DNA from 3 places in the Colwellia sp. SU-HH01172 genome. Region 3 is predicted to be linked to each of the others. Evidence: predicted binding sites of a transcription regulator. Region 3 holds the regulator's gene; each other region holds the start of a gene.
What was found. The regulator FNR, encoded in region 3, switches genes on or off when oxygen is low (the NO sensors DNR and NnrR bind a similar motif). The targets are predictions, from matches to a motif close to TTGATCTAGATCAA.
Positions count from the first base shown of each region.

Region 1 (5,271 bases), on a different contig from region 3:
AACAAGCCGGTGGCTTAGCGATGACAAGTGAAGGTCGTATCATGGATATTGAACCAACTGACATTCATCAACGTGTTGAAGTGATCATGGGTTCAAAAAATGAAGTAGAAGCTTGTTTAGGTTATTACAAATAACGTACTAGCCAATCCCCTGCATCAACATAAAAGCATCTGAAAAACCATCAGGTGCTTTTTATTTGCTCACCCCCATATTCGACACCAAAAAAGTTAGATATAATACACACAATTAATCAGACAAAAAATCAATTAATTAGCTACAGTAAAGTTAAAACAAACACAGAACACACAATAAAAATGTGGGTTAAAACACATATAATGATAAGATAAATGTTCTATCAAAATCTTTTATCAAGGAAGATGAAACTATGAGCTATATCTCCACCGTTGAGCGCACATTCACTCCACAAGAACAACTCGTATCAACCACAGATTTAAACGGAGTAATCACCTACGCTAATCCAGAGTTTTGTAAAATTTCCGGCTATAGTTTAGAGGAGCTCATTGGCCAACATCACAATATTGTTCGACACCCTGACATGCCGAAAGCAGCTTTTAAAGATCTATGGGAAAAGTTAAAACAGGGTGATTCATGGCGAGGTATGGTGAAAAATCGCTGTAAAAATGGTGACTATTATTGGGTCGATGCTTATGTCACACCACTATTTGAAAATGGTCAAGTGACGGGCTATCAATCCGTACGTGCCTTCCCCAGTGACAAGCAAAAGACGCAAGCACAAGACCTCTACGATAAACTAAACAATAATAAGCCAATTGTTGATTTTCATGCCAATATCCGTTTAAAGCGCATAAGCGCATTAATTTTTATAATAGCCGCTATAACACTTGATTTAGCACTTGTTGGCACAGCCATATCTAGTTTCATTTTACTTGGCTGCCTAGCGTTATTAACGATAGTTTTTGCCGAAGAGTTGATTTCACTCCCCAACCAATTAACCACAACCAAAAAACAATTTGATAGCCCCTCTCGCCTTATTTACTTAGGCAAAGGCATTCTCAGTATTATTAATTACCCCACTGAACTCTATAAAGCACGAATAAAAACAGTTTTAGGAAGATGTAACGATTCAGGTGGAAGATTAGCAAAACTCGCAGACGAACTAGCGCAAACCTCACACGAAATGCGCAATAGTATCCAAGAAGAAAATGAGCATATTAGCCAATTTGCTACTGCTATTACCCAAATGAGTGCAACCATAGGTGAAGTTAGTCAAAGTACCACCTTAGCTCACGATAAAGTTGCAGAAGTACAAGCCGACTGCCTACAAAACATAGTCACGATTGATGCCAGTGAAGGCAAAATTGCGCAACTCGCTAGCGATGTTGAAAATGCCGCAAATAATGCCACTGAGCTAGTCGCCGACGTCGATAAAATATCTACCGTGATGAGTGAAATTCAAGGAATCGCCGATCAAACTAACCTACTGGCACTAAATGCCGCGATTGAAGCAGCAAGAGCTGGCGAGCAAGGTAGAGGTTTTGCAGTAGTTGCTGATGAAGTTAGAACGCTAGCAAGCCGCACACAAAGTGCCACGGAGCAAATTCAACTCTCTGTTACGGAATTACAAAAAACATTAACCACTTGGAACCAAGTCATGTTGACGAATAAGAACAGTGCAGATGAATGTTCCACTGAATCAAAAAATATCAAGCAAGCCATGCAAAACATTATCGATAATATTCAAAATGTTAATGATATGACGGCACAAATTGCCACTGCGTCTGAACAGCAAAGTGTTGTTGCTGAGCAAATTACTCAAGGTATTCACAATATTGACAACATATCTCAACGAAATACCCAGCTAGCGGGTGAAGTATCAGATAAAAGCATAGAAGTTAATAGCAATGCCGAAGCAATAGAAGAGCTAAGCACTAACTTTAGTTAAGCATATTAACCAAAAAATTTAAGCTTCGGTGATGGCGCTAGATGATTAGCGCCATCGCTGTATCTGCTTAACGAAACTTTCCTGCTTTATTTTTCATATTGACAACTTGGCGAGCAATAGCTAGCAACTCAGGTGATATATCATCAGCACCATTTTTAATTAATTTGCTAACATCACCCGATGAAAATAACGAACCGCGCTCAGACTTCACCCCTAATGATCTAACAAAATCTTTGGTTTGGCCTGTGCTCGCAGTATCAATATATTTCAAGATAACTTGTTCATTAAAGCTTTGCGGCTCTTGTTTCAATGTTGAAATTTGCTCAGATAAAGCAACAATTTCAGACTCTAGCATTTCAATTAATTCAGCAATATTGTTATAGGGTTTCATTACGATACTTAATTCTTCTAGGGTTATTTAACGATTTATTTACTATACGGATGATAAAGCACGCCCGCGTATGTGCCACATTTACGTTGTGATTGTACCGTGAATAAAAATGATTAAATAGCTTTCAATACACGGGAACTTATTGCTAGCAATAGTGCGGCATAATAGCCACATACTCTGCGCTTGGAATATTATTTTTAAGGCACTAAAGCAATTAACTTACGAGTTTTTTAACTCTACTAGCAAGTCATGAATTTCTGCTTTTAGTTGTTTATCGACAATTTTATTACAACTACTTTTTGCTTGTTCTAAAGCTTCGATTGCGCCAATTTTGTCGTTTAGCTCAACCTTTAATGCCGCAATTGAATAACCAATTGATGAACGAAAATCTTTATTATTAATTGCTTCAGCCTTAGTTAACGCTTGCTGATATATTGTCACGGCCAAGGCTAAATCATCGGTAAAGTCAGCCAGAGTTTCCCACTGCACAGGGTGATCTTTATCTGTGTTTTCATGCTCTTCGCATAGCTGTTTTAATTCCAAATAATAACCATCGAACCTTGATTGATTCTTTTGTTGAACAGCGGCCATTAAGCTATCAGTGAGCGAAAGTACGCGCTTATATATTTTGGTATTCATGCTGTGCCTTATCAAATGTGGTTAATTACGTTTCAAACTGGGATTATAAAGCTTTTACAGCAACTAAACATGAATTAACTAACTAAGCCGGCAATTCATTTCACACCGCTAAAATCCTATCTCGATCTATCTCCCCCCCTCACTCCAGAAATAACGCCTTGTGATAAAAATCACAAAAAACATCGTTTTTGGGCTTCAAATGCTTGACTTAGATCAAAAAAGGCCTACAATTTTCACAAATTACTGAAAATTCAGAAAGGACAGTAAGTATGAAAATAACACCTATGACGCAATCACTGGTTTTGCATTTTGGTGAAATGGGCTCTCGTTGGGGATTAAACCGTACGCTAGGCCAAATGTATGCCGTTATCGTGCTAACTGAAGCACCATTAAATGCTGACCAAATTAGCGAAGCGCTACAAATTTCTCGCTCAAACGTCAGCATGGGCTTAAAAGAATTAAAATCGTGGAACCTGATCAAACTACATCATATTCCAGGTGACAGAAAAGAGTATTTCTCTGCACCAAGCGATATTTGGGAAATAGCACGCACCTTAGTGGTTGAGCGCAGAAAACGTGAACTTGATCCAACTCTTTCAACCTTGCGCGATGCTTTAATGGAACAACCCAGCAATGAGTCAGACGAATATGCACAAATGCGGGTTCAGCAAATGCATGACCTCATGGAAATGGTGACCTTGTGGACAACCGAAATGCAAAGCATGTCATCTGAAAAGCTGTCTGCGCTGCTGAAATTAGGTGAAGGCATTAGCAAGATATTAGATGTAAAAGATAAATTATTATTACGCTAGTGACTTAGGCCGCTAGCTAACTTTTAAAGCCGATAGTAACAACCGAGAAAAAACCTAGAACATAATTTAATCAGTCAATTATACATAACTGACAAACTTACCTTAACCAAGTGGAGTACATCACGTGTTAGATGCAGCAGCTATTGCTAATGACACAAGTTTCATGCTTTCACGCATCCAATTTGCTGCCAATATTAGTTTTCATATTTTATTTCCAACCATCAATATCGCTTTATGCTGGATATTGTTATTTTTCAAAGTGCGCTACAACCAAACCCAAGACGAAAGTTGGTTGCGCGTTTATCGCTTTTGGGTGCGAATATTTGCCCTCACCTTCGCTATTGGCGTTGTAAGCGGTATCACTATGTCGTTCCAATTCGGCACCAATTGGCCAGGCTATATGGAAACCGTCGGTAATATTGCGGGTCCCTTGCTTGGCTATGAAGTACTTACCGCTTTCTTTTTAGAAGCCTCGTTTCTATCTATTATGCTGTTTGGTATGGACCGCGTTTCAAACCGCGTACATACCCTAGCGACAGTGTTGGTTTCATTCGGCACTACGCTTTCAGCCTTTTGGATTTTATCGCTCGACTCTTGGATGCAAACGCCAGCAGGTTTTGAAATGATTGATGGCGTCGCTCATGTAACTAGCTGGTTAGAGGTTATTTTTAATCCATCAATGCCATATCGGTTAATGCATATGCTATTAGCTTCAGGGTTAACCTCTGCATTTTTAATTGCTGGTATTTCAGCTTATCGGTTACTTAAAGGCGATAACAAAAAGTCGGTCAAACAAGCGTTAAACTTTGCCGTTGTTTTAGCTGCTTTACTTATTCCTCTACAAATATTCGTTGGCGATTTACATGGCTTAAATACCTTTAAGCATCAACCCGCGAAAGTAGCCGCAATGGAAGGTGTCTGGGAAACAGATTCTGGTGTACCTTTATTGCTATTCGCTTTACCTGATGAAGAAAAGCGAGAAAACAGCTTTGAAGTAAAAGTACCGAATGTCGCTAGCTTAATTTTAACGCATGATGCCGATGGTGAAATACAAGGGCTAAATGACTTTATTGGTGAACACCCACCAGTAGCGCCGGTATTTTTTTGCTTCCGTATCATGATAGGTATTGGCGTATTAATGCTATTGTTTTCATGGTTTGCCAGTTATCAATTTGTTGTCAAAAAACAATATCCAACCTGGTTATTAAAAACAGGTATAGCCATGACATTTTCAGGCTGGCTCGCAACCTTAGCAGGTTGGTATGTTACCGAAATTGGCCGTCAACCCTATTTAGTTAGCGGTATTCTGCGCACCAAAGATGCCGTCACTACGACGCCACCTGAAGAGATTGCTTTATCGCTAACTTTATATGCTGTTATCTATAGTTTTTTACTGATTGCCTACATCCGCACCTTATTTGTTATGGCTAACCGCGCCGTTGCCCTTGAGCAAGCAACACCGACAGTAAATACCGAAAATCCTGACAATAACCTCATTACTAAAG
Region 1 is NZ_BAAJMB010000007.1:28,441-33,711, reverse strand. Features, by position in the region: gene AC27JP_RS16570 (class 1 fructose-bisphosphatase) at 1-134, shown strand, start outside; gene AC27JP_RS16565 (methyl-accepting chemotaxis protein) at 386-1,924, shown strand; gene AC27JP_RS16560 (hypothetical protein) at 1,992-2,315, opposite strand; gene AC27JP_RS16555 (tetratricopeptide repeat protein) at 2,535-2,954, opposite strand; gene AC27JP_RS16550 (GbsR/MarR family transcriptional regulator) at 3,224-3,766, shown strand; gene AC27JP_RS16545 (cytochrome ubiquinol oxidase subunit I) at 3,930-5,271, shown strand, end outside.
Region 1: the regulator FNR is predicted to act here: its motif matches at 3,158-3,171, upstream of AC27JP_RS16550 (GbsR/MarR family transcriptional regulator).

Region 2 (5,271 bases), on a different contig from region 3:
AACACGCCAGTTACGTTTACCTGAGCCTTGGCAGATAAATACGTCGTACCAATCAATATGTGGCCCTACACCACCGCCAGGGGTTGCAAAACTGACCATTAAGTCATCTAAGCGCCAATGCGGAAGAAAACGAAATGGTTCTATCATTTGTGCCGCTTCTTCTGACCAGTTATCGAGAGCTTGCACAACCAGCGACCAGTTTTTATCACCTAAGTGCTCGTAAGATTCAAATGGGCCAAATTCTGCCTGCCATTGTTCACCTTTTTTATAAACTAAGCGAGATTCAACTTCTTCTGCACAGGCGAGCCCGGCAATTTCATCAGCGCTAATTGGGTCTTGAAAATGTTTAAAGCCTTGGCGGATAACCACAGGTTTTTTCTGCCAATATTCACGTAAAAAATGTTCTTGGTTGAATTCATCAGCATTTAACTGGACCATATTAATAACCTTTTATGTTCTCATTCATACCAATTAACATCATATTATTGGCAGCTTTGTATCTGTATGGTGGTTTACGCGACTGACATGCCAGCAATTTTATGCCAGTAGCCATTACATTCTTCCACGCCGTCAAGCGGGTATTTTTCAGGGTTAACGAGCTGATTAGCAAAGCGGTCAAGCATGGTAAATGCTTTGTCGTTATCAGCGCTAATACGGGCAATATCAACGCCAATGTTTGCCATTTCTGGCACTTCGTTAACTAAGTTATATTGGTAACCTGACATGGTTTGAATGCCGTTTAAAATGAACATGCGCTCACCTTCTCGGCTATTCATTTTTCGCCCTTCTGGGTATTTAATGCAGCAATATTTACAATCGTCTTTTGGTCTATCTTCCGAACGAGCGGTAAAGCAACGCGCTGAATAAGCAAGCGGCATATAGCCCCAAGAAAATACTTCGCATTCGAACTGGTCTCGAATATTCTCTTCCTCTGCTTGTTGCAGCAAAGTTTTCAGCCAATCACCAGAAACTTCTACTGGCATTACCCAGCGGCTCATGCCTTGTCGAAGCAATACTTTTAAGGTCGCGATGTTGTAGCAGTTAATTGCTGGGCCTGCGACAAAAGGTAAATTTAGCTCGTGCATCATTTGCACGGCACTTAAATCATTCGCTTCAATAAGCAGTTCACCATTGCCGCATAATCGGCGCATGGTTTGAATTTCCGCTGGCGATTCCAACAGCGCCATAGTCGATAACACAATTTGTTTATCGCTATTACTGTTAAGTTCTTTGGCAAGATTAATCCAGTCTTTTGCTCGCAATTCACGACGCTTAGAACAAACCGTTTCACCTAAATAAATAATATCGGCTTTGCTATTTAATGCTTGCTGATAATAAGCTTCAACATCGTTTTTTGGCCAAAAAAACAAACTAGGACCAAGAGAAAATTTCATATTCATTTCCAACTATTAATATTTATTGCCATTTACGGTGATATGCGCCCAACGTGGTTTGGCTACCTTCAGAAAGGTTTGATAAGGTATTCATCCAAGCCTGTTCAACATCATAAGCGTCTGGGTTTTCGGCAAAACGGTCTAACGCCATGCGCCACGTTTTCGCTACCTGTTCAACATAAGCGGGGCTGCGCTGACGTCCTTCAATTTTCACTGAAGCAATGCCCATTTTTACTAACTCAGGAATAAGCTCTAAGGTGTTTAAACTGGTTGGCTCTTCTAAGGCATGATAAACATTGTCATCCACTTCAAAGCGGCCTTTACATAAGGTTGGATAACCGGCGTTTTCATCACTTTGGTAGCGATCAATCAGCACGTTATTTAAACGGCTTTCTAAGCCTTTATCCGTTTCTTGCCAACGAACATATTTAGCTGGAGAACAGGCACCCGCCGTATTTGGCGATTCACCTGTCATGTAAGAAGACAAATAACAACGTCCTTCTGACATAATACACAAGCTACCAAAGGCAAATACTTCTAACTTTACTGGGCTGGTTTTGGCTAATTGACGAACTTGTTGTACTGACAATACCCGTGGCAAAACCACACGTTCAACGTCAAAGTTGTTTTTGAAAAACTTTATTGCTTCTAAGTTGGTTGTTGACGCTTGCACTGACACATGGCGCTCAACATCAGGGTATTTAGTCGCGGCGTAATCAAGCACGCCCAAATCAGCAATAATTAAGGCATCAGTGCCAATAGCTACGGCATTATCAACCGCTTTACGCCAGCGCTGTTCACCGTCAGGGTGAGCAAAAGTATTAATGGCAACATGAAGTTTTTTACCATGGTCGTGCACATAATCTGCACCTTTAGCCAACTTGCCATCATTAAAGTTAAGACCCGCAAAATGACGCGCATTGGTATCATCTTTCATACCGATATAAACCGCATCAGCACCGTTATCAATCGCTGTTTTTAGCGCAGGTAAATTACCCGCAGGACACAAAAGTTCCATATTATCCAAACCAAAATTTATTTTGTTGGGAGTGTACCTAGGTTCAGTCAGAGATTATTTGATATAAATTAACTATACCGATATTACTTCAAGTACATATTTACTTGTTAACTTGATCTGTTTCATAAAAGCATGGACATCTGCGTGCTAACCTATTGCTCATAATTTAAATGAGTAAAACCTAAAGTGGTGACGGGTTGATATAAGTCACTCTTTAGCGAGTGGAATTTACCTTGATTAATCAAATTACTGAACGAGTTAACTTACAAAACTTACCGTTTAGTGTGCGAAGTCGCGCACTTTCGTTACTGCCTAAAATACTAAAACCTAGCCTGCGCTTAGTGCCGTTTAGCGCACAAAAAAAGCTGCTGCTGCCCGCGCTACATTCAGTATTTAAAGAAGCAATTGAAGATGGTGATTTTGAATTTTTAACCGACAAATGGCTAAAAATATCTATTACCGATATTGATCTACATTGGTGGTTAAGCTTTGATCAAGACCAACTTATTATGGCAGCGCCACAGCTAGCCATTGAAGAAGATGTAAGCTTTTGTGCTTCAGGTGATTATTTGTTACTAATTGCTGGCCGCAAACAAGACCCAGACACCTTATTTTTCCAGCGCCGCTTGCACATTGAAGGCGATACCGAACTAGGTTTAGAAGTGAAAAACCTAATCGACGCCGTTGATGTTGACCAACTGCCCAGTAGCGTACATAAAATTATTAATATACTGGCCGATGTGGTTGAACAAACCCAACAAGAAATTAAGCACGGCGTGCTGGTTTAAGCAAAAGGCAATAGTAAGTTTAGAGCGCAGTAAAATGGGCACTGTGACAGAAAATGTAATTTTGGTGTTCTGCAACGGTTACTAATCTTGTAAAGCGATCCTAATTTAGGCACAAACTTTACTTAATATATAGTCCGCTTTGCCACCAAAGCGGTCATTAGTTGTATAAATTTAGAACCAAAATTACTAGAACGTATTTGAGTTTTTGAAGCAACTTACCTTTCTTTGCATTACCTTTACGATACTTTACTTAAATTCATTTATGCTGGTTGACAAGTAAAAAAATTTATCGAGATGGTATGCAACATATTTATATTGCTTTTTTATTAGTAACTTTATCAGCTTGTGGCGGCTCCAATGGAAACGATGACTCTGAAAGTGATAGTGCACCTATAGTTATTGACACAGATGGCGATGGTGTTGGTGATATCTCAGATGCATTTCCTAGCGATCCAACAGAAACGACAGACACAGATGACGATGGCGTTGGCGATAACTCGGATGCGTTTCCTAGTGATCCAACAGAAACGACAGACACAGATGGCGATGGCGTTGGTGATAACTCGGATGCCTTTCCTAACGATCCAACAGAAACGACAGACACAGATGGCGATGGCGTTGGTGACAACTCGGATGCGTTTCCTAACGACCCCGAAAAATGGGAACCTCAAGTTAGCAGAATGCCCAATTTACCAAATGAATACTTTAATTACGCAGATATCGAGTTACCTGAGCATTTATTGAATAACTTCTTTCCAGAAGAGTTTGGCTTTCAAGTATCTGCTAGCAGCATAGATAATACTCCTCTGCATAATCCTGTTACTAATGCCGAGGCTACTTTAGGTAGAGTGTTGTTTTATGAAACTCAATTAAGTGCAAATAATAGTATTTCTTGCGGATCTTGCCACAAGCAGTCTTTAGGGTTTACAGATGATCGTAAATTTAGTGAAGGGTTTGAAGGAGAGTTTACTAGGCGGCATTCAATGACTTTGGCTAATGCTCGATTTTATGATAGTGGTAAGTTTTTCTGGGACGAACGAGCCGATACATTAGAGCAACAGGTATTAATGCCTATTCAAGACCCAATTGAAATGGGATTAACTTTATCAGAATTAGAAGAAAAAGTTTCAAATCTAGATTACTATCCTGCTTTATTTCAAGCTGCATTTGGTGATGAGATGATAACCGTTGATCGTATAAGCCTTGCAATGGCACAATTTATTAGATCTATGGTAAGTGTTGACTCAAAATACGCTCGTCATCGAGAAGCAGTTAATTCTCCCTTTGAACCATTTGTGGGATTTACAGATGAAGAAAACTTAGGGAAAAGTTTATTCATGAATTTTCGAGGAGACATTCCCCCTTGTGCAGGTTGTCACACCACAGAAGCCTTTGTCGGACCCTTTATTGACGAAGCACTCACCAGTGCAAGCAATAACGGTATAAACGCTGAGTCAGGTGATGACTTAGGTGTGTTTGAAACTACAGGCGATCCAAACCATGAAGGCAAATTCAAAATACCTACGCTGATCAATATTTTTGAGAGTACTCCTTATATGCATGATGGCCGTTTTGCCACATTAGAAGAAGTTGTAGAACACTACAGTACAGGTATTCAAGATCATCCTACGTTATCTCGCATACTTCGTGAAAGGCAAGAAGGCTCTCCAGTTAGTTATAACTTTAGTGAAGAGGAAAAATCCGCACTAGTTAGTTTCTTAAAAACACTATCTGATGAATCACTTTTAACTGACAAGAAGTTTAGTGACCCTTTTGTGAATTAAGTTAATTAAATTAATATAATTATGTGTAACGGCTTTGCTGAACTGGTCGGTTTTATGAGGCTGATGCTTTCGTTGTATCTATGGGTATTGTGTAGATACTTCTTAGTCTATTTTTTTAGCAACTATAATTAATACTTGATGTCAATTTTAGGCTCAAAGTGAGCGCTCAATAAATGAAATTGAACGGTAGTCCTGAGCCTAAAGCGGTTTTTAGATATAAGAGGGGGTAACTTAGGCATAGCAAACGTCCTTGCCCACACAATTAAACCAACACCTAATTAAACTAA
Region 2 is NZ_BAAJMB010000001.1:128,513-133,783, forward strand. Features, by position in the region: gene AC27JP_RS00620 (JmjC domain-containing protein) at 1-438, opposite strand, end outside; gene AC27JP_RS00625 (U32 family peptidase) at 513-1,394, opposite strand; gene ubiU (ubiquinone anaerobic biosynthesis protein UbiU) at 1,417-2,412, opposite strand; gene ubiT (ubiquinone anaerobic biosynthesis accessory factor UbiT) at 2,646-3,200, shown strand; gene AC27JP_RS00640 (cytochrome c peroxidase) at 3,500-4,984, shown strand.
Region 2: the regulator FNR is predicted to act here: its motif matches at 2,610-2,623, upstream of ubiT (ubiquinone anaerobic biosynthesis accessory factor UbiT).

Region 3 (5,271 bases):
AATAACGAGCAAGATACACAGAAGTAACCCTTAATATGACCCTAGATTACTTCTCAGCATTTGTTATTGGCTTATTAGGCTCTGGGCATTGTATCGTGATGTGTGGTGGCATTAGTACCATGCTCACCACAGCAATATCGAATGAGGTCAGCAATAACAAATATCGCATTGTTTTTGCCTATAATTTCGGACGAATTTTTTCTTACAGTCTCATTGGCGCATTAGTCGCGTTTACCAGTTCAATGGCGGCAAAAAATGTCGGTTTGCCCATTGCAGCGTTAAAAACTGTCGCTGGCATCTTTCTTATCTTACTCGGTTTATATCTAGGACAGTGGTTAATGTGGTTAAGCCATGTCGAGCATATTGGTAAAAAACTATGGCGCCATATTTCCCCTAATACCAAGAAGTTTATTCCGATTAAAAATACTCGTAGTGCATTTGCCTTAGGGGCATTATGGGGCTGGTTGCCTTGTGGTTTGGTATACTCAACTCTTACCTGGGCATTAGCCAGCGCTAATACTATTAACGGCGCCTTAATTATGTTTTTCTTTGGCCTAGGTACCCTGCCAGCATTACTTTCTGTCTCACTGGGCACTATCAGTATTAAGTCCCTACTGAGCAATACGCTCTTTAGAAAACTCGCCGCTATTCTGGTGATTTTATACGGTATTTATACTATACTTATTGCATATCTATAACGCATCTAATATGATCCACATCATTAAAATGCAAATGAACTATAGGTCATTATGAGTAATAAATCGTGTACAGGTCAGCAACATATTCACTGTCAAAACTGTAGCATTAGTGAGCTATGCATACCGTTTTCTTTAAACGATAAAGAACTCGATACCTTAGATAATATTATCGATCGTAAGCGACCTATTCATAAAGGTGAGCAAATATTTAATGATGGCCAGCCTATGCATGCATTGTACGCCATCCGTTCAGGTACCTTTAAAACCTACACGGTAAACGAGCAAGGTGAAGAGCAAATTACCGGATTTCATTTAGCAGGTGACTTATTGGGTTTTGATGCCATTGCCAATGCAGAACATCCAAGCTTTGCCAAAGCTTTAGAAACCTCTATGGTCTGTGAAATCCCTTACAACACACTTGATACCTTATCTAACAGCATGCCGAAACTAAAAAAACAAATTTTACGCATGATGAGTACGGAAATTCGTGGCGATCAAGAAATGCTAACCTTGCTGAACCGAAAAAATGCCGAACAACGATTAGCAACGTTTATTAGTACCTTAAGTACTCGTTACCATGCTCGTGGTTTATCGGCGTCAGAGTTTCGTTTGTCGATGACTCGCAGTGATATTGGCAACTATATTGGTTTAACGGTTGAAACCATTAGCCGTTTGCTTAATCGTTTCCATAAAAATGGCTTGATCCAAGTTGATGGCAAACTCATCACCATTTTAGATATTGATAAATTAAACGAGTGCGCAGCGCTTTAACCCCTTCTTACTTTTCTAAATTTCCTTATTGAAACAATTCACGCTATGCTTAGCGTGAATTGTTGTTTATCTTAGAGACGATAATAATTTGATTTAAAACAACTATTATTGACTCAAAGTGGTCTATTGTTATAGTTACAGTAGACAATTGATAAAGGAATTAGATATGGAAAAGTATCAAAAAATACTCGCTATTGTTGACCCAACAACAGAAGATCAAAAAGCTTTAGAGCGTGCACTAGAATTGGCCCGTAAAACAGGCGCTAGCATTACAGCATTTTTGACCATATATGATTTTTCTTATGAAATGACCACCATGCTTTCAAGCGATGAGCGAGAGGCTATGCGTCAATCGGTGATCAACGACAGAACTCAATGGTTACAGTCAATTATCTCAGAGCTTGATGTTGCTGAACTCAGTATTGATTGCCAAGTTATTTGGCATAACCGCCCCTTTGAACAAATCATTGAGCAAGTGCTTAAAAATGGCTACGACATCGTTATTAAGGGCACGCATCAACACGATAAACTAAAATCAGTCATCTTCACACCGACTGATTGGCATATTTTACGTAAATGCCCATGTCCAGTGTTACTGGTGAAAGAACATTTATGGCCAGACAACGGCAATATTGTTGCGGCACTCAATATTGGTAGTGATGAAGAAGAACATCGCTCACTAAACGATAAAATTACCGCCGAAGCCAAACAGTTAACCAAAGTAATGAAAGCTAACTTACACTTAGTTAATTCTTTCCCTGGTACACCCGTTAACATCGCCATTGAAATTCCTGAATTTAATGCCAGCGATTATAATCGTTCGATGTTAAAGCATCATGAAAATGCCATGTTTGAACATGCTAAAGCATTTAATATAAGTAAAGAAAACACTCATATCAAAGAAGGTTTACCAGAGGACGTTATTGAAAGCCTGGCTAATGACTTGGACGCTGAATTAGTGATTCTAGGCACCGTAGGCCGAACGGGATTATCTGCGGCCTTGATTGGTAATACCGCTGAGCATGTTATTGATCGGCTAAACTGCGATGTGTTGGCATTAAAGCCAGATGGTTATATTTCCCCGCTTGATGTCGAGTAGCTCACGACAGTTAATATTTTCTTTTAGAAGCTTGAGCAGAGTCAGTCCTCTGCTTAACTTTTAAAATAAGAAAATTATGACTTTCCTCCAGCTTTATAAGGTAAATCTGCCGATTAGATCTTTTAGAGTATTAGACTCTTGATGTAAGCCATCACATAATTCTTCTGACTTGACCATGTTTTCTTTGGTTTGATCGGCAGAATTAGCAATCATTACGATATTTTGACTTATTTCTGACGTGGCTAATGTTTGCTCTTTTGTAGCCGATGCAACAGAGGTATTCATTTCGGTCAAGTTAACAATTTCGCTGGCAATATTATCCAGCGTACTGCCAGTTTCTTTCAGCCTTTCCGCACTTTCAAGAGTATTTTTACTGCCTAGTTCAATCGAAGATACTGTGGTAGAAGCTTTGGCATTTAGTGTTTCTATCATGTCATTAATTTGTTCTGTCGATTCTGCCGTGCGTTTGGCTAATGTTCTCACTTCATCGGCAACAACAGCAAAGCCTCGCCCTTGCTCTCCTGCTCTAGCGGCTTCAATAGCAGCATTGAGTGCCAACAAATTGGTCTGCTCAGATATGCCCTTAATAACATCTAAAACATTGGTAATGGACTTAATTTCACCAGACAGTTCAGTTACCGACTCAACCGATGTTGCCATTGATGTCTCTAAATTGCCCATCTGCGCTATGGTGTCATTAACAAACTGAGCGCCATTTTGGGTCGTTGCTTCAGTCGCCATTGCAATTTCAGAAGCGCCTTTGGCATTATTTGAAATATCTTGCACGGTGACTTCCATTTCATTCACCGCTGCTGCAACCGTTTGCGTATTAGAAGACTGCCTTTCTGCAAGACCTGCCGCGCCTTGTACTTTCTCTTGCACAAGTTCGGCGATATCTTGCACATGTGTTGCAGAAATAGACACTTGCTTAAACATCTCATGAAGCTGCTGTAAAAATAAATTAAATTTTGTCGCTAAAATCCCAACTTCATTACTCTCATTGGCTGGTAATCTTGCCGTTAAATCACCATCCTTTTCGGTCAGTGCGGTTACCGCATCGGTAATTTCTTCTAGTGGCTTAAATATTTGCCTCGCCAAAATCCTAACTAATGCAAAGCCTATTAATGCTATGACGATACCAAAAATTATATTTTTATTAATGGCTTTATTAAGCGGCCCAGATAATTGCTCTTCAGGGATCTCGGCAACTAAATGCCAATCTAAGGAATCGAGAGAGGTGCTCGAAATCACATACTCTTCAGCATTTATTTTTTTAGTTACCAGTTTTCCTGCTTGCATTGCTAACAGTTCAACAGACTGACCTATTTTAGTCTTGTCACCATGCAGCATGATCTTGCCATCATTTGAAACTAAGTAAACTAGCCCTGACTTACCAATTCGATGGTTACTAACTAAGCTGGTCATCGAATCTAAAGATAGTCCTATGCCAGCGACAGCAACTCGCTTGCTATCAACAACCACAACATAGTTAATAAAGACAACAACTTGATTGGTCAATTTATCAACATCCAAACTTAGCTCAAAGGTTTTATCAGATGCTAGAAAATTATAAAACCAGCTATCATTTTGCTGATCAACTTGCCGGGTAATACCTGCATCGGTGTAATAGTTGCTCGACTGAAGCGACACGATATAGGCACTAATGGCTTTATTCTCTTGCTTAATAACCGACAAGTAGTCAATAAAAGCGGCTTGTTGACTTAGCTCTTCATTGTTTTTAAGCCAGCTACTAACAAATGAATTTTGCGCGATTTCTTTAGAGACCATGATGGGAATTGCGAGCTCTAATTCAATGCCGTTTTTTACTTCGTTTAGTGCCGTTGGTAAATCAACTCTAGCAAGCTTTTCTTCGGTATGGCTACGTATGCTATTGGTGAAAAGTAAAGTTGATACGGTTAAGGGCAGGAGCATGGCTAGGATTAATCCAGCATATACTTTTTGTTTCAATAACATGAATAATCACCTAAAGTTCATTTTGCCAAGTCATAGTTAAAATGAATGTATAATGCCTTGCTAATGCAGCGAGTTTAACATTATGAATTATCAATACATTTACCTAATCACTTTCTCAAGCCTAGGATATAAAATGCAGATATACAAAAAACTCACAAACAAATTCAAGGCTAAATACTAAATATCGTTACTCACAATAACGCTCTGGCATTGCTAGTGCCGCGACACCAGAGTCTACCGCCGCTTGAGCAACGGCTTTTGCCACATTGTTGCATAACCTAGGATCCATAGGACGTGGAATAATATAGTCTTTTCCAAAGCTTAAATGCTCTTCACCAGTAGCTTTTAAAACGCTGTCTGGCACTTGTTCTTTGGCTAATTGACCAATCGCGTGCACAGCGGCTATTTTCATAGCACTATTTATTTTTCTCGCCCGAACATCTAATGCACCTCTAAAAATAAACGGGAAGCACAAAACATTATTCACTTGATTTGGGTAGTCAGAACGCCCCGTTGCCATGATTAAGTCATCACGCACCGAGTGAGCAAGCTCCGGCTTTATTTCAGGATCGGGATTTGAGCAGGCAAATACAATCGGCTTACTCGCCATAGTCAATAGTTGCTGCTCAGTTAATAAATTTGGTCCTGAAACACCAACAAAAACATCGGCGCCAGCAATGGCGTCATCTAATGTCCGTTTATCAGTATTATTGGCAAATAACGATTTAT
Region 3 is NZ_BAAJMB010000004.1:260,924-266,194, reverse strand. Features, by position in the region: gene ccoS (cbb3-type cytochrome oxidase assembly protein CcoS) at 1-27, shown strand, start outside; gene AC27JP_RS12620 (sulfite exporter TauE/SafE family protein) at 36-698, shown strand; gene fnr (fumarate/nitrate reduction transcriptional regulator Fnr) at 750-1,469, shown strand; gene uspE (universal stress protein UspE) at 1,636-2,568, shown strand; gene AC27JP_RS12605 (methyl-accepting chemotaxis protein) at 2,662-4,542, opposite strand; gene AC27JP_RS12600 (malic enzyme-like NAD(P)-binding protein) at 4,730-5,271, opposite strand, start outside.